2 regions of the Neobacillus sp. DFD-2R genome follow, and region 1 is predicted to be linked to the other one. Evidence: predicted binding sites of a transcription regulator. Region 1 holds the regulator's gene; the other holds the start of a gene.
The links. Region 1 encodes Rex, which represses fermentation and respiration genes when NADH is low (regulators of the CRP and FNR family bind a similar motif). Its sites were predicted from a motif close to TTGTGAAATATTTCACAA; they were not measured.
Positions count from the first base shown of each region.

Region 1 (10,851 bases):
TTGTACCATGAAGATGAGGAAAAAAGAAAGATCGTTCTTATGCCAAAGGGAAAAAGATATGAGCAACTATGTAAGGAGATATTTTCATGACAATATTAGCGATTGATACTTCTAACTATGCTTTAGGAGTAGCGCTTTTAGAAGAAGATCAGGTGCTTGGTGAGTATATTACGAATCTAAAAAAGAACCACTCTGTCCGAATCATGCCCGCCATTCAAACCTTAATGAAAGATTGTGGAAAAGTACCGGCAGATTTAACGAAAATTGTGGTAGCAAAAGGACCGGGCTCCTATACTGGAGTAAGAATTGGTGTCACGATTGCCAAAACATTAGCTTGGACATTGAATATTCCACTTATAGGAATATCCAGTCTTGAAATCTTGGCATCCGGACCGGGCCGCTACTTTGATGGCTATATATCTCCATTGTTTGATGCAAGAAGAGGACAAGTCTATACGGGTCTATTTCAGTACCAAGATGGAGTGCTTGTCCCGGTTGAGCAGGATCAATTAGTCATGTTCACGGATTGGGCCGAAAAATTAAAGAATTTTACTAAACATATCCTTTTTGTTGGAAATGATTTAATGATTCACCGAATGAAAGCGGAAGAAATATTGGGACCACAAGCTGTGTTTGCTGCCATAACGGAACACAATCCACGCCCCTCAGAGCTAGGACAATTAGGCATGCATAAACAAGGGGAAGACATACATTCTTTTGTTCCAAACTATATTCGCTTAGCTGAAGCGGAAGCAAAGTGGTTAGAAGCAAAGGGGAAAATTATAAAAGGATAGGAATTAATGATATGGTAGATTCTTATGTTTTTCGCTATATGAGAGAAGAGGATATTGACCAGATTTTAGAAGTAGAGCATGCTTCCTTTGCCACACCTTGGAGCCGGGAAGCTTTTTATAATGAATTATACAATAACAAATTTGCGGTTTATATTGTTCTCGAAGATGACAAGAAAATTATTGGGTACTGTGGGGCCTGGATTGTTATTGATGAAGCTCATGTAACGAATGTTGCCGTTCTTCCTGAATATCGAGGCAGGAAGCTTGGAGAAGCATTGTTGAAAAAGTTAATGTCTGTTGCCATGGAAATGGGCGCCAAGAGTATGACTCTTGAAGTGCGGGTAACCAATCATGTTGCGCAATCCCTTTATCGAAAATTAGGTTTTCAAAATGGCGGGATTCGAAAAAATTATTATTCAGATAATCAAGAAGATGCATTAGTGATGTGGGTGAATATATGAAAAAAGATCAATATGTATTGGGAATTGAAACAAGCTGCGACGAGACAGCCGTAGCGATTATCAAAAATGGGCGGGAAATTGCTTCAAATGTGGTTGCTTCACAAATTGAAAGCCATAAACGATTTGGCGGTGTTGTTCCTGAAATTGCTTCTCGCCATCACGTAGAACAAATCACCATTGTAATTGAAGAGGCGTTGACCCGGGCAAACCTTACTCTTTCGGATATTGATGCCATTGCTGTAACTGAAGGACCGGGATTGGTGGGAGCGCTATTAATCGGAGTAAACGCAGCTAAAGCACTTGCTTTTGCCCATGGTATCCCGCTTGTTCCGGTGCATCATATTGCCGGTCATATTTATGCCAACCGTTTAGTCACAGAGTTGAATTTTCCACTTTTGTCTTTAGTTGTGTCAGGAGGACATACGGAGCTTGTTTATATGAAAGAGCAGGGCCATTTTGAAGTAATTGGTGAAACGAGAGATGATGCAGCCGGGGAAGCCTATGACAAGGTCGCACGAACCTTAAATCTTCCTTATCCCGGTGGTCCTCACATCGACCGATTAGCTGTGGAAGGCAGCCCAAACATTGATTTACCACGGGCTTGGCTTGAGGAAGGTTCTTATGATTTTAGCTTCAGCGGCTTAAAATCAGCTGTTATCAACACAGTCCATAATGCTGAACAACGTGGTGAAACAATAGCTCCTGAAGACCTGGCTGCGAGCTTTCAAGCAAGTGTTATTGAAGTATTAGTGAAAAAAACTGAAAAAGCTGTTGCTGAATACGGAGTGAAGCAAGTATTAGTTGCGGGCGGCGTTGCTGCAAATAAAGGACTTAGAGCTGCTCTGGAAAAGGCATTTTCAGAAAATAAGGCAATAGATTTAGTCATTCCGCCCCTATCCTTATGCACAGATAATGCGGCCATGATTGCAGCCGTAGGAAGTATTATGTTTGAAAAGGGAATAAGAGCGGATTTATCCCTTAATGCCAACCCGGGGCTCGATATCGAAATTTATAATGATTAGAGGCTGACTCTTTGCGGAGTTGGCTTTTTTTTGTGGATAAAATTATTATTAAGAAACGAAAGGAAATAGAATTTTGGGGATAAGTCATTAACATCCTGTTGATAATGTGGATAAATAAGACGTTTTTTGTGGATAATGTGGAAAAGTCGAAAGGAAGTTGTGGAAATACCCTTTCGAATGTGTATAAAGCTGTGGAAAAGGAAGGATAACGTGATTTTTTTATCAATCAATCGAAAATTTACTCGAAAAATGTCGACAATAAATAGGAATTTGTTGATATACTAAAAATGATGTCGAATTTAGTATTTAGACAAGATTTTATTACTATTTCTCTTAAAGACAAATAAAAACCGGGCAATTTCTGCCTGGTCCTTATTCAGCAAGCTCGGCCCATTCCTCCATAAGGTGCTCAAGCTCTGCCTTTGCCTTTTCATTTTTAAGGTTGATTTCTAAAACTTTTTCATGATTTTGGAAGATTTCCGGTTCACATAACTGTTGCTCGAATTCTTGAATTTGTTCTTCCAATTCTTCAATTCGTAATTCCATTTCTTCTATTTTTCTTTTTCTCTGCCGTTCAAGTTTTTTGCTTTCCTTATCCTGTTGATAGGAATTTTTTTCAACAGCTTCTGCATATGTTCCCTTTTTTATAGAAGCAACCACAGCCAGAGCATCAAGTTCTGCCTGCTCGATCTTTTTTTCTACATAATAATCATAATCACCCAAATATTCAGCACTGCCAATTGGGCTTAGCTCTAATACCTTCGTGGCGATTCGATTAATAAAATACCTGTCATGTGAAACAAATAATATCGTTCCGGGATAATCAATAAGGGCGTTTTCGAGTACTTCTTTACTATCAAGATCAAGATGGTTGGTAGGCTCATCTAAAATTAACACATTCGCCTTCTCAAGCATGAGCTTGGCAAGGGCAAGACGTGCTTTCTCTCCGCCGCTTAATGTCGAAACAATTTTTAAAACATCGTCACCGGAAAAGAGGAAATTACCTAATACCGTTCTGATTTCTTTTTCACTCTTTAATGGGTAATCATCCCACAATTCATTTAACACGCGCTTATTGGACCTCAACTCGGCTTGTTCTTGGTCGTAATACCCGATGGAAAGGTTTGTCCCATATTGGATAGTACCTGAAAGCGCCGGAAGCTTTTTAATAATCGTCTTCAATAAGGTTGATTTACCGATACCGTTTGGACCAACGAGAGCAATGCTTTCACCGCGATAGGCGCGGAAGGAAATCGACTCTGATACCTGTTCACCATGATACCCAACCGCAAGCGAATCCACTGTCAAGACATCATTTCCGCTTTGCTTTTCGATTTCAAAGGAAAAGGAAGCTGATTTTTCGTCTCCAAGGGGCCGATCCATGATTTCCATTTTCTCAAGCTTTTTACGACGGCTTTGTGCTCTTTTGGTGGTTGACGCACGTGCTAGGTTTCGCTGGATGAAATCTTGTAAGTTGGCAACTTCCTGCTGCTGCTTTTCATAAAGCTTCAAATCACGTTCATAGTTGGCTGCCTTTTGCTCAAGGTAAGCGCTATAGTTTCCGGAGAATTTTTGGATTTGTTTACGTGAGACTTCATAAACCTGGGAGACCACTTTATCTAAAAAATAGCGGTCATGGGAAACAATTAAGATGGCACCATCATAGGCTTGCAGGTATTGCTCCAGCCAGGAAAGGGTGTCAATATCAAGATGGTTCGTAGGCTCGTCCAATATTAATATATCGGGTCTCGTTAACAGGAGCTTCCCTAACGCGAGCCGGGTTTTTTGCCCGCCGCTTAAGCTGGAAATCATTGACCCATGATCGCGAAAATTTAAACCATGCAAAACAGAGCGAATATCGGCTTCGTATTGATAGCCTCCCTGTTCTTTAAATTTCACTTGGAGACTGTCATACTCTTTTAGAATTCTTTCGTATTTACCGCTGTCGTCCATCGCATCAGTGTCAGCCATTTGTTCTTCCAGCTGACGAAGTGTTTTTTCCATGATTCGAAGCGATTCAAACACAGTCAGCATTTCTTCCCAAATCGATAAATTCGATTCCAAACCTGTATTTTGTGCTAAATAACCAATGGTTACTTCTTTTGGTTTAATAATCTCACCGCCATCATGTGACAGGTGTCCCGCAATAATCTTTAATAATGTCGATTTTCCTGCACCGTTACGGCCAACAAGTGCCACACGGTCACGAGTTTGTAATTCCAGTTTTATATTCGATAAAATAAGTTCAGCACCATAATATTTTGCCAGTTGATTTACTTGCAACAAAATCATTATTTTTCACCTCTATACATACAAATAGTGTACCTTATTCCTAGTACGTCGGCAATAAACTGCTGTTAATTAGAGCGCCGGAAGGAATTTTGTCGAATGAAAAAAATAATCATTTGGCTAATTCGCTCAAACTTTCACACACATAGATGAAAAAATAGTGTATGATTTTATAGGAGGATTAAAATATGGCGGATTTTACTCATTTTAATGAAGAAGGCAGAGCGAAAATGGTTGACGTAAGTGATAAGCCGGAGACGGCACGCACTGCACTTGCCCATTCCAGCATTGCAGTAAGTAAAGAGATTTATGATAAAATAACGAATAATGAAATGAAAAAGGGCGATGTGTTAGCAGTCGCTCAGGTTGCGGCTGTTATGGCTGCGAAAAAAACATGGGATCTTATTCCAATGTGCCACCCGATACCTTTAACGAGTGTAAATATTACCTTCTCATGGGAACCGGAGGCCAATGACCAATATAAATTAAGAATTTCTGCATTTGTTAAAACAAAAGGAAGTACAGGTGTTGAAATGGAAGCGTTAACAGCTGCGGCTGCTTGTGCGTTAACCATTTATGATATGTGTAAGGCAGTTGATAAAGGTATGGTGATTGGTCCAACCTATTTAGTTGAGAAAACGGGCGGGAAAAACGGTGATTTTAAAAGAACCGGGCAAGTTAAATAATTTACTAAACCATACATGCGGGGTGTAGGAGTCAAATGATAAATGAAACGATGAAAATACCACAGGCAACAGCAAAACGGCTGCCCTTATATTATCGATTTTTACAAAACCTCCATGCTTCCGGCAAGCAACGGGTTTCTTCTGCAGAATTAAGTGAAGCTGTGAAAGTGGACTCGGCAACCATTCGCAGGGACTTCTCCTATTTTGGAGCATTAGGGAAAAAAGGCTATGGTTACAATGTTAATTACCTACTAACCTTCTTCCGTAAAACACTGGATCAGGACGAACTGACAAAGGTTGCCCTAATCGGGGTAGGTAATCTTGGAACCGCCTTTTTAAATTATAATTTTTTAAAAAATAATAATACAAAAATTGAATGTGCCTTCGATGTCGACCCTGAAAAAATGGGAACATTGATTGGCGATGTCCCTATTCTTCCGATGGATAATTTGGAGGAGCATTTGTCCAATGAAAATATACCTGTGGCGATTTTAACAGTGCCTGCGCCTGTTGCCCAGACGATTACGGACCGGCTTGTAAAAGCAAATGTTAAGGGAATATTAAATTTCACTCCTGCAAGGTTAAATGTACCGCCTTCGATTAGAGTGCATCATATTGACTTAGCAGTAGAGCTTCAATCACTGGTATATTTTTTAAAGCATTATCCAACAGAGGAAATAGTAGCAGAGTAAAACAAAGACCTTTTCGCGAAAAATATCGTGGAAAGGTCTTTTTCTTTTGGAATAGGAAGCCCAATTTAAATCACCGGCTTTACAACGTAACAGTGTTATGTTACATTTACGGTATGAAAGGGGTTTTCACAATGAGCGAGGAGTTAATCTCTAAAAAGGATTTATTAGAACTGGCCGGGATATCGTATGGGCAGTTATATAGATGGAAACGAAAGGATCTTATTCCGGAAGAGTGGTTTGTAAGGAAATCAACATTCACAGGTCAGGAAACATTTTTCCCAAAAGAAAAGATTTTAGAAAGAATCGATAAAATTCAAACGATGAAAGAGAACCTTTCCTTAGACGAACTGGCGGACATGTTTTCACCAAATGTCACCGATTTAAATTTAACCAAGGACGAGTTAATAAAACGTAACATTGTTTCGACGGTGGTTATCGATTTTTATTTAGAGCAGGAAAAAGGCGGTCATCAATTTGATTTTTCGAGAATGCTTGAAGTGTTTGTCTTAGAGAAGCTCCTTCAATCAGGTGAAATTAATCTCGATGAAGGGAAAATACTGCTTCAGGTGCTTCAGGACAATAAACCCTTGATTAAACAGAAAAGCGGAGAATTGGTGATTACGAGAAAGCTAGGGGTTTCATCCTGCCTGTTATTGATCAATGCGGAAGCCTTCCATTTTGAGCGGGGAACAAAAATTGTCGCACAGCTTTCACTGATGAGTTGCATGGAAGAAATTAAATCGAAATTACTATAAAGGAGAATGGAAATGGATATGAAACAACGGGGAGATCTGGTCATCAATGGCTTTGGCGCATCCAACGGCGGACAATTCAACCTTGTTACATTAAATGGTTTCGGCACAGTTAACAGTGAGGTGGAATGCAACGAATTTGAATGCAATGGTTTCGGCACGATCAATGGAAACATCAAATCAGATAAAGCCAAAGTAAACGGTAAGGCCAAGTTTAAAGGAAATATTGAAAGTCAATTACTAACCATTGATGGAACGGCAAAAATCGACGATAACCTCTATGTCGGTAAATTTGAACTATCCGGCAAAGTTTCGGTTGGCGGAAGAATAAAGAGTGAGGAAATCAAAATAAAGGGCGCTTTAACAGTTGGAGAAGATTGCGAAGCGGAGATTTTTAAAGCTGAATCCCAGTTTAAGATTGGCGGTCTCTTAAATGCTGACCAGGTAGACATTAAATTATATGGGGAATGTAAAGCAAATGAGATAGGCGGGCAAACGATAACGGTAAAAAAACATCAAAAGGGATCATTAATCGAAAATTTATTAAAGCCTCTTTTTCAAACGCAGCTGGAAACGGGTTTAATTGAAGGGGACAAAATTGAACTTGAAAATACAATAGCTAAAGTGGTCCGTGGAAACCATGTTACGATTGGTCCTAATTGTAAAATTGATGTTGTGGAGTATACTGGCGAATTTTCGATGGATAAAAATGCTGTTATCGGAGAAAGCAAAAAGGTTTAATGGGGGGATTTTGGAATGAAAAAAGGCGATAACCTGATTATCAATGGATCGGGAAGTTATCCGGGCGGCCGTTACGAAAAAATCAGCATCAGAGGCGAGGGTACAATTGTAAATGATGTCGAATGTTCAGCCTTAAATGTTTATGGAACGAGTGAGGCGGTGGAAAATGTCAAAACAGGAACAGTGAAAATAATGGGAGAAGCAAAGGTCAAAGGGAATTTGGAAGCGGAAGAAACGGTGGTCATGGGAACCATGACGGTTAACGGCAAAGCCCGGTTGGAAAAAATAAAGATTTTCGGTTTACTGGAAGTGGGCGAAGCTCTTAGTGGAGATCAAGCGACTATTAAAGGAAGTATTTCAGTAAACGGCGATGTTGAATATGAGACGTTTGACTCCAGCGGCGGTTTTGAAATTAAAGGATTACTAACAGCAGATACCATTAGAGTCGGTTTGCGCTTCGGTCAAAGCACAGCAGAGGAAATCGGCGGCGGAAAAATCACCATTAAGAAAAAGAAAAACTCGTTGCTGCCATTCGGAAAAGAAATGGGGTCTCTTAAGGCCAAGGTAATTGAAGGCGATGACATCCATCTGGAAAATACAACGGCAGATATCGTTAGGGGCAATAACGTCAAAATCGGACCCGGATGTCAGATCGGATTGGTGGAATATCGAAATGATTTAACCCATGATCCGGGTTCGTCGATAAAAATAATGACAAAGATCTAATAAAAGTAAAAGGGCTGACTTATGGTGTCAGCCTCTTTACTTTTTCAATTTATCCTTAAATTTAACATAAAAGAAAATAATTCTTAGTCCTGAACCAAAATCAAAAGTAGCCAGCACGACAAGGAGATAGCTGAAAAACCCCCATCCGTTTTTTTGAACATCCTGAATCGCAAAGTAAGTAAATAAAGAGCCGAGCAGGAGATAAATGAAGCCGGAAAACAATGGTGAACGTCTCATAAAAATCCTCCGATGAAGTTTTGAACTTTCTCAGCGTTGTGAATCAGTTTCTCAATATCATTCTTGTAGGCCGACTGAAGGATAACAACCAAGGTATTCATCGCTACATGGGCAAAAATTGGGACAATAATATGTTTTGTTCTAACATAGAGAAAAGCAAACGTAAAGCCCATCGCCGAATATATGAGAATATGCTTAGGCTCCATATGGGCCAAAGCAAAAATGAGCGAGCTAATGAAAGCGGAAATAAAAAAGTTAAATCGTTTATGAAGGGTCCCAAAAATAATTTTGCGAAAAATGATTTCTTCTAGAATAGGTCCGAAAATAGAACTGACTAAAATAGCCAGGGGAAACGAATCGATAATTTTAATAATATCCTTTGTATTTTCCGAGCCCATTTCAATCCCAAGAAGGCGCTCGATATTTGCGGCCAGGGATTGAGCAAATAAAGCCAGAAAGACACCGGAAATTGCCCAGATGACCGAACGTCCGAAGCCGGTTCCTCTTTGGTTAAGGTTAAATTGCTTCATTTCTTTTCGTAATATAATAAGGACAATGATCAAGCCGATGGAAAAGCTGATGATGAGCCAATAAGGAACTGCAAGCTTCGGGCCTATTCCTAATGATTTTAAGCCGAACATCAACAGCGGAACCCCTAGTAGGCTGGAAAACTGCATACCAATATAAACAATAATGATAATCCAATATTCCCGTTTCAAATTTTTATCTCCTTTGAATTCGATACAATATTTTTTGCACTATTCTTCATTTTACTCTTAAATACGCGTTTGTATCAATTTTGAAGAGTTATCTTCTAAATTAGTGTATATAAATTGCTGTTTTTCACATACTTTTAAGGTTGTGTAAAGTTACTGCCTTTTTTAAAAAATTTTATGCATCACACTTGCAAAAGATTTACAGATTCATTATTATAATAATTGTGTTAGCACTCATAACGAGAGAGTGCTAATAATTCAGAATTACATATATTTTTGAGGAGGTTGTTTGATTTGTTAAGACCATTAGGTGATCGCATTGTCATTGAGCTTGTTGAATCAGAAGAAAAAACTGCAAGCGGTATCGTTTTACCGGACTCAGCTAAAGAAAAGCCTCAGGAAGGAAAAGTTGTTGCCGTTGGTACTGGTCGCGTACTTGAAAGCGGAGAACGCGTAGCACTTGAAGTTTCTGTAGGCGATCGCATTATCTTCTCAAAATACGCTGGTACAGAAGTAAAATACCAGGGTACTGAATATTTAATTTTACGTGAAAGTGATATCCTTGCTGTTGTAGGCGCATAAGGATCATACCTGAAAAAAATAAAATTTTTTGACTATATGAGGAGGTTTTTTGAATTATGGCTAAAGAGATTATGTTTAGTGAAGACGCTCGTCGCGCAATGCTTCGTGGTGTAGATGCACTTGCAAATGCAGTAAAAGTTACTCTTGGACCTAAAGGACGCAACGTGGTTCTTGAGAAAAAATTCGGTTCACCATTAATCACAAATGACGGTGTAACAATTGCAAAAGAAATCGAATTAGAAGATGCATTCGAAAACATGGGTGCTAAACTTGTTGCTGAAGTAGCCAGCAAAACAAACGATGTTGCCGGTGACGGTACAACTACTGCAACCGTTCTTGCACAAGCAATGATCCGCGAAGGCTTAAAGAACGTAACTGCAGGTGCTAACCCAATGGGTATCCGTAAAGGTATCGAAAAAGCGGTTGCTGCTGCTGTTGAAGAGTTAAAAGCAATTTCTAAACCAATCGAAAACAAAGCTTCTATCGCACAAGTTGCAGCGATTTCTGCAGCTGACGAAGAGGTTGGCCAATTGATTGCAGAAGCAATGGAGCGCGTTGGCAACGACGGTGTTATCACAATCGAAGAATCTAAAGGCTTCACAACTGAGTTGGATGTTGTTGAAGGTATGCAATTTGACCGTGGATACGTTTCTGCATACATGGTAACAAACACTGATAAAATGGAAGCTGTTTTAGAAAACCCATATATTTTAATCACTGACAAGAAGATTTCTAGCATTCAAGAAATCCTTCCGGTACTTGAGCAAGTTGTTCAACAAGGTAAGCCATTATTACTTGTTGCTGAAGATATTGAAGGTGAAGCATTATCTACATTAGTAGTAAATAAACTTCGCGGGACATTCAATGCTGTTGCGGTTAAAGCTCCTGGCTTTGGTGATCGTCGTAAGGCAATGCTTGAAGATATCGCTGCATTAACTGGCGGTGAAGTGATCACTGAAGAGCTAGGCCGTGACCTTAAATCTGCCACAATCGATTCTTTAGGCCGTGCGGCTAAAGTTGTCGTTACAAAAGAAAATACAACAATCGTTGAAGGCGCAGGAGCAACTGAAGAAATTCAAGCTCGTGTTAACCAAATCCGTGTTCAATTAGAAGAAACTACTTCTGAATTTGACCGTGAAAAATTACAAGAGCG
Region 1 is NZ_CM173228.1:5,220,394-5,231,244, reverse strand. It holds gene tsaE (tRNA (adenosine(37)-N6)-threonylcarbamoyltransferase complex ATPase subunit type 1 TsaE) at 1-90, shown strand, start outside; gene tsaB (tRNA (adenosine(37)-N6)-threonylcarbamoyltransferase complex dimerization subunit type 1 TsaB) at 87-794, shown strand; gene rimI (ribosomal protein S18-alanine N-acetyltransferase) at 806-1,255, shown strand; gene tsaD (tRNA (adenosine(37)-N6)-threonylcarbamoyltransferase complex transferase subunit TsaD) at 1,252-2,277, shown strand; gene AC3ANV_RS26160 (ABC-F family ATP-binding cassette domain-containing protein) at 2,650-4,569, opposite strand; gene moaC (cyclic pyranopterin monophosphate synthase MoaC) at 4,755-5,252, shown strand; gene AC3ANV_RS26150 (redox-sensing transcriptional repressor Rex) at 5,288-5,944, shown strand; gene AC3ANV_RS26145 (YhbD family protein) at 6,076-6,699, shown strand; gene AC3ANV_RS26140 (polymer-forming cytoskeletal protein) at 6,712-7,437, shown strand; gene AC3ANV_RS26135 (cytoplasmic protein) at 7,453-8,163, shown strand; gene AC3ANV_RS26130 (YdiK family protein) at 8,200-8,400, opposite strand; gene AC3ANV_RS26125 (CPBP family intramembrane glutamic endopeptidase) at 8,397-9,119, opposite strand; gene groES (co-chaperone GroES) at 9,411-9,698, shown strand; gene groL (chaperonin GroEL) at 9,755-10,851, shown strand, end outside.

Region 2 (10,851 bases), 1.6 Mb from region 1:
TTACGGAACTCAATGAAACGAGGGTATTTATAGGCAGCCATATGCTCTTTTGACCACTCGATAATCTCTTCCTTACTTACCTTGCCTTCGTAGCCTTCGTTTAAAATAACAAATGCTTTAACGGTTTCCCCTCGTCTTGAATCAGGTACCCCGACAACACAGGCTTGTTGAATAGCAGGATGCTTATAAAGATAAGATTCTATCTCTGTCGGCCACACTTTAAATCCTGATGCATTAATCATTCGTTTCACACGGTCGACCATAAAGAAATAGCCTTCTTCATCATATCGGCCGATATCACCTGTTCTAAAAAACTTTTTACCTTCCACTTTAATGAAAGAACTTCGGTTTTCATCATCACGGTTATAATAACCAACCATGACTTGCGGACCATTTACAATAATTTCTCCGACTTCACCGACACCAAGTTCTTTTCCCGTTGCAGGTTCAATAATCCTTGCATCGACATCAAAGGAAGGAACACCAAGGCATTGCATTTTCGGGCGTTCTGCCGGGTTAAAATGAGTCTGGGCAATAGTCTCCGATAGTCCGTAGCCTTCCACAAAGCGCAAGCCGGAAATTTTATATAATTTTTCGCCAATTGCTTCAGGCAGTGCCGCTCCACCACCTGAAATTGAAGTTAGGGATGAAATATCCTCAGCTCTTAAAGCAGGATTGGCTAAGAAATCGATAATCATTGTAGCTATAGTGACCCAATGGGTACAGCCTTGATTTTTAATGAGTTCTACTGCCGCTTCACGATTCCATCGTGTCATGACGACAATGGTACTACCGCTATATATAGGCATATGCATACTGTGAACCATACCCGTTACATGGAACAGCGGCAATGTCATCAAATGGACCGCATTTGGAGTTGAATTTGACCAATGATAGCAGCCAACGGTATTCGCATTGACGGTCCGATTGGTATGCATACAGCCTTTTGGAAGTCCTGTTGTCCCTGAAGTATATGGTAAAACGGCAAGATCATCGACCTTTGCGGTGTGTTCACTTGGAGGATAATTTGCCTGTAACGCCTCACTCCAGAGGTAATGGCCGGAATCGGATAAGACAACTCTCGGAGCTTGTGCTTCTTCAGGAATAGTCCCTTCAAACTCACTGCTTATATAGTCGGAATAGGCTGCAATAACGAGATTCTCAAGTGTCGTTATTCCAATCAAGGGCTGAACTCTTTCATATAATTCCTGACCTACCAGAGCAGTCTTAATTTCACAATCGCGAATGTAAAATTCCAACTCATTCGCAGTAAGCATCGGATTGATTGGTACGACAACAGCATTCGCCCTTAATATTGCATAATATCCAATGATAAATTGCGGCGAATTCTGCATAAACAACAAAACTTTCTCGCCAGTGGACACCATTAGCTTTTGTTTTAAATATCCCGCCAAAGCAATTACCTCACGGTCTAATTGTTGGTAGGAGATTTTATTTCCATAATAGTAAATCGCATCTTGATCCGGATAACGGCCGGCACTAACCTTCAGGTTGTCATATAGCGAGGTGGAGGGAACCTTTAGTGATTTTGATATTTTCGGCCAATATGGATAATGAAGAGTTAACATCGTTTATCTCTCCTAAAGTTTAATTTTTAATGTAACCGCTATCATAATTTAGTATGATTAAGTACTTTCCTCTATTCACGTTCAATAATGGTAGTGATTCCTTGGCCTCCGCCAATACAGGCTGTAATAAGTGCAAATCTGCCGCCTAAACGTTTTAATTCATAGGCAGCCTTCGTCACAAGAATGGCACCTGTTGCACCAAGAGGATGCCCATGGGCAATCGCACCGCCGTTTACATTTACTTTTTCCGGATCAATTTCAAGCTCTCGATTACAAGCTAGCACCTGAGCGGCAAATGCCTCATTGATTTCAATAAGATCCATTTCTTCCAATGAAAGGCCTGACTTGTCCAGCACCTTCCTTACTGCAGATACAGGTCCAATACCCATAATGTTCGGATCGACACCAGCCACAGCATAAGCTCGAATTACTGCCAGCGGGGTTAGATTTAGTTCCTCTGCTTTTTCACGGGACATTACAACAACTGCTGATGCCGCATCATTTAAACCGGAACTGTTTCCGGCGGTAACAGTTCCACCCTTAAGAAATGCCGGCTGAAGCTTTGATAATGCTTCGATAGTCGTTTGTGGACGTGGGTGCTCATCTGTTTTAAAAATAATTGGTTCCCCTTTTTTAACCGGAATCGTAATGGGGACAATTTGTTCAACAAAGCGGCCCTCTTCCATAGCAGCCGCCATTCTCTGCTGACTGCGAAAAGCAAAGGCGTCCTGCTCTTCTCTAGTAATCTTATATTTTTCTACGAGATTTTCTGCGGTAATTCCCATAGGCGGATCACCGATTTCTTTAGGAGATAACTGCGATTTTCTAAAACTTGGAGGTGTTGGACTAAACGGTTTTTCCGGCCGGTCCATTAAATAAGGAGCACGGCTCATGCTTTCAGTACCACCTGCTATGTAAACATCTCCATCACCGGCCCGGATTGCCTGTGGGGCTAGATTAATTGCATTGATTCCTGAACCGCACTGCCGGTCAACGGTTAACCCCGGTAAATCAAGTGATAAACCCGTTTGTAAGGCTGTTAATCTGGCAATATTTCCGCCACCTGATAAAACGTTGCCAAAAATGACATCATCAATCATCTACGGTGTAATTTTTGCCCGCTTAACGGCTTCCTTAATAACCTCTGCTCCCAATACATGTGCAGGAACAGTTGCAAGAGCACTACCCTGCCTGCCAATCGCTGTCCGTACCGCAGAAACAATGACTGCATCTCTTTTCATTTGCTCATCCCCATATTAATTTCGGTTATCGTGAAATCTACATTGCATGTGCCCCGCCATCAACAATGACAACATCACCTGTTACAAAATCAGAAGCAGGTGCCGCTAAGAATAAGGCAACCCCTTTAAGGTCATTCTCAGAACCAAATTTACGTAACGGAGTTCCTTCTAAAATTCCTTCACCGCCATGGTCCAGTAAGCCTTTTGACATTTTTGTCGGAAAAAACCCCGGTGCAATCGCATTAACATAGATTCCATGCGGTCCCCATTTTACGGCTAAATCCTTTGTAAAGGTAATAACTGCACCCTTACTCGAATTGTATCCAATCGCATTCATGTATTTTGGATTTGAACCTTTTAAACCGGCAACAGAGGCAATATTAATGATTTTTCCTGATTTTTGCTCAAGCATCACTTTGCCCACTGCCTGTGACATTAAAAAGGTGCCTGTCACATTGACATTCATTACTTTTTGCCATGCTTCCAGAGGCATATCCTCTACCGGAGCACCCCATGAGGCACCACTATTATTGACAAGAATATCAATTCGTCCAAACCTTTCGATCGTTCGTTCAACGATATTTTTTACATCCTCAGGATTGGTTACATCACATTTAAGTGCCAGTGAATCGACACCAAGCTTCTTAAGCTCTTCACTTACCTCCATACATGCTTCCAGTCTTCTGGAACATACCACTACATTGGCGCCTGCCTCAGCAAACCCTTCAGCAATTTGCTGTCCAAGTCCTCTTCCACCGCCAGTAACAATTGCAACCTTACCTGTTAAATCGAATAATTCTTTAATATGCATGAGCGCTTCCTCCTTTTAATAGCTTAATTTACATACTAACTAGTTGGTATGTAACTAAAAATTATAAATTTCCACTTTTTTCAAAAAAGATAGTAATAAACCCAGCCCCAGAAACGGAAGCTTCTCTGGTGCCGGGTAAATAACAATTAGTATTGATGATACAAAACCTCACCCTTTAAAACTTCAATGCCCTGCTGATTCACTGCCTTAACCTTGAAACGGAGGTTTTGATCCTTTTTTTCAATCAATGTTCCCTTCAGTGTAATTACATCATTCAAAAATACCATTCCTTTAAAGCGAATGGAGTAATCCTGAATAAAGCCTTCTTCATAATAAGGAGTAAACAGTTTTGCCAGATTGCCCATCGTCCACATACCATGGGCAATAATCCCGGGCAAGCCCGCTTTCGTTGCTTCCTCATCGATCGTGTGAATAGGATTAAAATCACCTGATGCACCTGCATACTTGATTAAGTCAAGTCTTGAAACCGGCTCTAGCTGAATTTCCTTTAGCGATTCCCCTTCTTGCAACTCTATAATTGCATTCATCGTGACAACACCTTCCTTACTGCTTCCGAGATAACAACAGTTGATGTTGAACTGAAGATTATATTTCCTGTCATATCCTCTCCATAATTCTCAATCAACAAGAAGCCCATTTCACCAAAGTTTCCTTTTTTCTCAAAGTAATTCTTCACTTTGGTATAGCAGTAAATTTCTTCCCCCACCAACAATGGCCGCTCGTAGTGAAATGTTTGTTCACCGTGGATCAAGCCCTTATTAGGCAGGTTGAATCCTTCAATCACACCATAATCAAAAGTCCTTGGAAATGTTGGCGGGGCAATATTGTTCTTATATCTGGAAAGGCGCCCTGTTTCCTCATCAAAATATATAGGATGAGGATCCCCGATCGCTTCAGCAAATTTCTTTACCGCACCCCGTTCTACGACATTTTTTACCTTTTCCGATTGTTTGCCGATTTGTTCTTTGAACAATTCCTCTTCACCTCATTAGGATTAATTTTTTGGTCCACCTGCAACATAAATGACTTGACCATTCACGTATGATGATTTTTCATCAGCAAAAAAGGCAACAGCATTGGCGATATCAGCAGGCTTACCGCTTCTTCCGACCGGGATGTTCGCTACGCTTGCTTGAATTAATTGTTCGAAAGAAATGCCGAGTCTGGCAGCCGTTTCTTTCGTCATTTCGGTCTCAATAAAACCGGGGGCTACCGAATTAGCAGTAATCCCATACCTGCCAAGCTCAATGGCAAGTGTTTTCGTGAAGCCCTGCAGGCCTGCTTTCGCCGCAGCATAGTTAGCCTGACCGCGATTTCCAAGGGCTGAAGTAGATGAAATGTTGATAATGCGACCATATTTATTTTCTACCATGTATTTTTGAACAGCACGGGCGGAATTAAAAGAGCCTTTTAAATGGACATCCATTACCGTTTGCCAATCTGAATCGGTCATTTTGAATAATAGATTATCACGGATAACACCCGCATTATTGACAAGAATATCCACTGAACCAAACGTTTCATATACCTCTTTTACAGCGGCTTCAACTTGCTCGGCATCTGTAACACTGGCAACCTTAGAAAATACCTCATAGCTTTTTTCTTTTAATTCGCTTGTAGTTTCACTCAATGCTTCTTCGTTTAAGTCAATTAATGCGACTTTAGCACCTTCTTGAGCAAAAAGCTCTACTATACCCTTTCCAATTCCACGGCTTCCGCCGGTAACAAACGCTACTCTTCCTTCAAATCTCCCTGCCATTCTATTTCCTCCAAACATTTTATAGTAATTTAGCAATCCAGTTAGCGCTTACAAATAAATTTATACGTATTGGCCAACCTTTACATGCCCTTTAATTAGGTTTCGAGAAATAATCATACGCTGAATTTCATCTGTACCATCATATATTCTCCAAAGTCTTGCTTCACGGTACCAGCGTTCAATTGGAAGTTCTCTTGTATAGCCCATACCTCCATGAATCTGCATAACACGATCAACGACCCGATTTCCCATATTTGCACCATATAATTTTGCCATGGAGGCCAGTTGGCGATTATCTTCACCGTTATCAAGAGTAAAGGCAGCATTTAATACTAACCATCTTGCTGCTTCGATTTCTACAGCAGAGTCAGCAATTTGCCATTGGATTGCTTGTCTTTCAGCAATTGGTTTTCCAAAGGTAATCCGTTCTTTGGAATAATCAATCGCCATCTGCAACAAGCGTTCCGCTGCTCCGACGGCTCTGGCACCAACCACCCATCTTGCGAAGCCGATCCATTCCAGACCAAGATTGTAACCCTTGTGTAATTCTCCAAGAATATTTTCCTCAGGAACTCGGACATTATCAAACACTAATCCGGCTGGACCCCATTCTCCCATTGTATGTATATACTCAGATTTCCAGCCCATATCACGGTCAACAATAAAACAGGTTACTCCTTCGCGACCTTGTGTAGATTGATGTCTTTCCTTATCAGTGATTGCAATGGCCATAACAAAGTCCGCTTCGTTTCCTCCGGTGATAAATGTTTTTTCGCCATTTAAGACCCACTCACTACCATCTTTTATAGCCGTCATTTTAATATTTCTTGTATCAGAACCTGCCCCGGGCTCAGTCATCGCAAAGCAAGATTTCTTCTCGCCATTAATAGTTGGAATGAGATATTTTTTCTTCTGCTCTTCGTTCCCATAATAAAGAATATTATCAGCCCCTCCTCCAAACGAAAATGGGACAAATGTCTTGGAAACTTCCATTAACACAATCGCCATCATCATTTGCCCTAGGTCGGCACCACCGTATTCCTCCGGTGTGTTAATTCCCCAGAAACCGGCTTCCTTTGCTTTTAATTGAAGCTCTTTAAGCTTACCCTCGGGTAAACTTGGCTTGCCTTCTCTTTCATTTCTTAAACAATCATTTTCTAATGGAATCAATTCTTTTTCTACAAACCTTCTAATTGTTTTCTGCACCATTTTTTGTTCATCTGTTAAACGCAAATACATACCTTTCACTCCAATCTTATTCTTGTAAACTAGTTATTTTTTCCGCTACAAAAATAATATGTAACTATCCCAGTTAACATACCAACCGGTAGGTACGTTAATTCTATTTTATTCTGAACTTTCAGATAAAACAAGTTTTAATTTACAACATGATTATAAAAAAAATCCTTTGGTTCATACCAAAGGATTTTTTTTTAAATTTGACGAATTGCTTTGTTTAATGCGCGTTCTTTTAAAGTAGAAATGGCAATTGAACTGCCAAGCCAAGCAAGAAGGCCTATTATAATACTAAAGCTCCAATTATTAGTTGTTTCTAATACAAGTAATACGGTAGTTACACAAACCATTCCGCCGATCATCCCATACACTGAGCCCTTAGCAATATTCGTTGCTTTTTTTGTACCTGCAGCAATACCGACCATAATGACTGCCGTTAGCATAACGGCCGGGAATGCAGCAAATATACCGGCTAGAATCTTCCATGGAGAAATGACTGTTATGAGATAGCTTAGTGAGACAGCTGTCCCTCCAAGTAAAAAACGAATAAATAAGTCCTGTTTATTCATGTCGATCACCTTTTTCCTTAATGAGATGTAATATATACGACCACAATTGATACGACAAACCAGCAGGCCATTGAGTGGATAATTCCACGTTTCCAGCCTATCTTTGGAAGCAGGTATCCGGCTAGTATTGCAACCAGAATATTAATTGCCATTCCAAAGATTGCCCCTTTTGAAATGATGATAGAATGTGAAATAAGTTCACCGCCGTGGAAATCGAGACCGATTGTTAACAGGGCTGCTAGATATACAGCTGGAAATGCAGCAAATATTCCCCCTACCCTTTCACCCAGATTCCTAGCAACCAATGTACAAGCAAGTACTGCAGAGCCTCCCATTAGGAATCGAATGATTAGGGCACTTAAAGATAAATGCATAGTTAGTTCGCCTCTTTTTTTATGTTTGTGCTCTTTTTCACAAACTATTTTTATATAGCTATTTTACCTCAAATAGAATGGAACGCCTGTGAACTTTTTATTAATGTTTTTGAAACGGTTTCATAAAAAAACTCACCAAATTGGTAACGTGTTCACTTGTGTGGTACAAAACTGTAAATCTCAAGTAGATTCTCAGAACTAATCACAAACTTTTCACCAAGGAAAACGCATTATTATACGCAAAAAGAATGACTCTAACTTCTCCGAGCCATTCTTTCTATTATGCTATTTTTAGATAGATTGTTGTTTTTAAGAACTGCCCTAATCTTAACCGCTTTACTTTTGAACAGTCTTATAATGGGCAAGCCCGTAATGTGACTGGGAGCTTTTGTCCTGTCTGAATTAGCCTCGGATTCGGACTATCACTGGCAATTTCCTACTTGCCCTGTCCGAATGACCCTCGCATTTGCTTAAAAAAAATCATCAATATGTTCAAATCCTCGGTTGAATTCATACCTTAAATCACTTCAAATTCACATCCTGTTACCAAATTGGCGAGTTTTTTCAAATTAACTCAAAAAATCCGGATTCCTTTTTATAAAACCCTCCCAAGCCATCTTGACATCTTGCAAATTTTCCTCCCTTGGTGCATTTAACCGTTTTTCCGTATCGCCATAGCCAATTTCAAGGTCTCCCTTTTCAAAGCCTAGAAAAATCGTATCGGCAAAGTCATTCAATGGTGCCCCAAAAGTATGTAATCCGATACCGCCTAAATCTGTGTTCACCGCCGGCGGCAAGACCTCGACAACCTTAATGCTTGTGTTTGCTAATTGGTGTCGTAACGATATTGTAAAGGAATGTAGTGCTGCTTTTGTTGCGCTATAAACAGGTACCCATACACCCGGCATGATTGCCAGGCCTGAAGAAACATTGATGATCGCCCCATCCTTTTGTTTCTTTAGGTGTGGAATAAATAGCATGGATAAATGTATCGGGCCGTCGACATTAATCGAGATTTCATTTCGGTAATAATCCCAGTCACTACTTGCATTTTGCAGGTTTACTCTTTGTTGAATGCCTGCATTATTCACCAGCATATTTAATTGTGGAAATTTATTTGTTACCCAGTCAAAAAGCGATTTACGTTCGTTTTCATTCGCAACATCACAAACCCTGATATGGAGGTTCGGAAACTTTTCCTTCGCTTCTTTTAATTTTTCTTCACGGCGGCCCACAACGATTACTTCATTGCCCCTGTCTAAAAAGCGCTCAGCAAAGGCCAAACCAATCCCAGAAGCACCACCGGTAATTAATATTGTGTTTCCTGACATTTTCATAAGATTTCCTCCTATCCTTAAAATGAAATTCTATTCCTTATTTTAAACATGCATTCTTAGAATCTACAAATAGGAAATAATGATTCAAACTCTTATTGAAATTATTTGAATTGAAAGTTAAGATGAAAACTAGCAGAATAACGAACAAAAAGGATGTCGAACAAACATGTATGAGGATATTACAATTAGGGATGCAGTGTTAAATGATTTACCAACTATCGTTGATATTTACAATTCGACAATTCCCAGCAGGATGGTGACTGCCGATACAGAGCCTGTTTCCGTTAAAAGCCGTGAACAATGGTTTAACGTCCATTCACCCGCTGACCGACCATTATGGGTGGTAGAAAATCAGGTGGAAATTTGCGCTTGGGTAAGTTTTCAATCTTTCTATGGAAGACCGGCGTATCATGCAACAGCCGAAATCAGTATTTATATTCACCGGGAATATCGAGGGAAGAATCTTGGTAAATATCTCATTCAAAAAGCGATTGATGCCTGTCCAAAGCTTGGAATAAAATCATTGCTTGGATTTATTTTTGGTCATAATGAGCCCAGCATTAAGCTATTCAATAGTTTTGGATTTGAAGAATGGGCACGCCTTCCAAATGTAGCAGAATTAGATGGAATCGAAAGAGATTTACTGATTCTTGGAAAAAGAATTTGGTAATCATCATGATAAAGAAATTCATAAATATATGATAAGATAGTAGGAAAATATGCAACAATGAAAAGGAGAACTGACTATGAGTGTACATAAAGCTATTACCCGGCATGTTAATAAACAAAACCATAGAATCAACGACTTTTTAGCACTGGATCAACAAAGAGAATATTATATTGAAGAAGCATTAGAATTATGCAGGCAAGGAAAAGCATTTTCAACAGCGAAAATTAATGAAGTTACCAATCAAATCAATGAGCTTGCAAAACAAGGAATTATCCCCTCTCGAAAGCAAGTGACCAATGAGATGATCCAAGAATATGCCTCTAAATTAAAGGAATCTAACTAAAACAAAAAAGAGCAGCGGATTCCCGCTGCTCAGGCTGTCGAAAAACCTTCGGCAGCCTCTTGTTTATTTATTTGCATTAACAATTCACCGCGTTAATTCGTTATAATATTATTGGTATATAGGCTTTTAAACAGGTCTGTTGATTGGCGCTCCAGGCACTTCGCTTTCCGCGGGCGTGCCTTCCGCGCCAATCAACAGAGTGTTTTCAATAAAGACCTCCAACTAATCTAATAAATAATTAAAATAAGTGGTGAAATCAATGTTTAAGCCAAAAGAGTCTAGCCAAAGTGAATTTGAATTTGTATCTATTGATGAATTGGTACCTGATGACCATCTTCTTCGTTTGATTGATAAATATATTGATTTTTCGTTTCTTCTTGAAAAGATCCGTCCTTATTACAGCGATGATAATGGACGCCCTACTGATCCCTTTATTCTTTTTAAAATGATGTTTATTGGTTATATTTACGGCATTTGTTCTGAACGTCAACTAGAAAGGGAAATAAGAACAAACGTTGCCTACCGCTGGTTTTTAGGTCTGAAATTCAAGGACCCAGTACCTCATCACTCTACGATTAGCTGGAATCGTCAACACCGTTATAAGGATACAAATATTTTTTAGGAGATTTTTGATGAGATTGTTCTTCTTGCAATGAGTCACAAGATGGTGGTCGGTCGTGTTTTATTTACGGATTCAACTCATTTAAAGGCAAATGCAAATAAAAATAAGTATACAAAACAAGAAGTGGAAGCGGATACTCGAGAATATTTTGAAGACTTAAACAAGGCAATAGAAGAGGATAGAATTAAATACGGAAAAAAGCCATTAAAAGAAAAGGAGGAAGTAAAAGAGATTAAGGAAATTAGAGTCAGTACAACAGACCCTGAATGTGGTTTTATG
Region 2 is NZ_CM173228.1:3,621,108-3,631,958, forward strand. It holds gene AC3ANV_RS18120 (long-chain fatty acid--CoA ligase) at 1-1,589, opposite strand, end outside; partial or broken gene AC3ANV_RS18125 (thiolase family protein) at 1,661-2,830, opposite strand; gene AC3ANV_RS18130 (SDR family oxidoreductase) at 2,868-3,641, opposite strand; gene AC3ANV_RS18135 (MaoC/PaaZ C-terminal domain-containing protein) at 3,788-4,189, opposite strand; gene AC3ANV_RS18140 (MaoC family dehydratase N-terminal domain-containing protein) at 4,186-4,635, opposite strand; gene AC3ANV_RS18145 (beta-ketoacyl-ACP reductase) at 4,657-5,421, opposite strand; gene AC3ANV_RS18150 (acyl-CoA dehydrogenase family protein) at 5,482-6,660, opposite strand; gene AC3ANV_RS18155 (DUF3147 family protein) at 6,855-7,226, opposite strand; gene AC3ANV_RS18160 (DUF3147 family protein) at 7,244-7,600, opposite strand; gene AC3ANV_RS18165 (SDR family oxidoreductase) at 8,170-8,937, opposite strand; gene AC3ANV_RS18170 (GNAT family N-acetyltransferase) at 9,104-9,607, shown strand; gene AC3ANV_RS18175 (YpbS family protein) at 9,684-9,950, shown strand; partial or broken gene AC3ANV_RS18180 (transposase) at 10,210-10,851, shown strand, end outside.
Region 2: the regulator Rex is predicted to act here: its motif matches at 7,626-7,643, upstream of AC3ANV_RS18160 (DUF3147 family protein).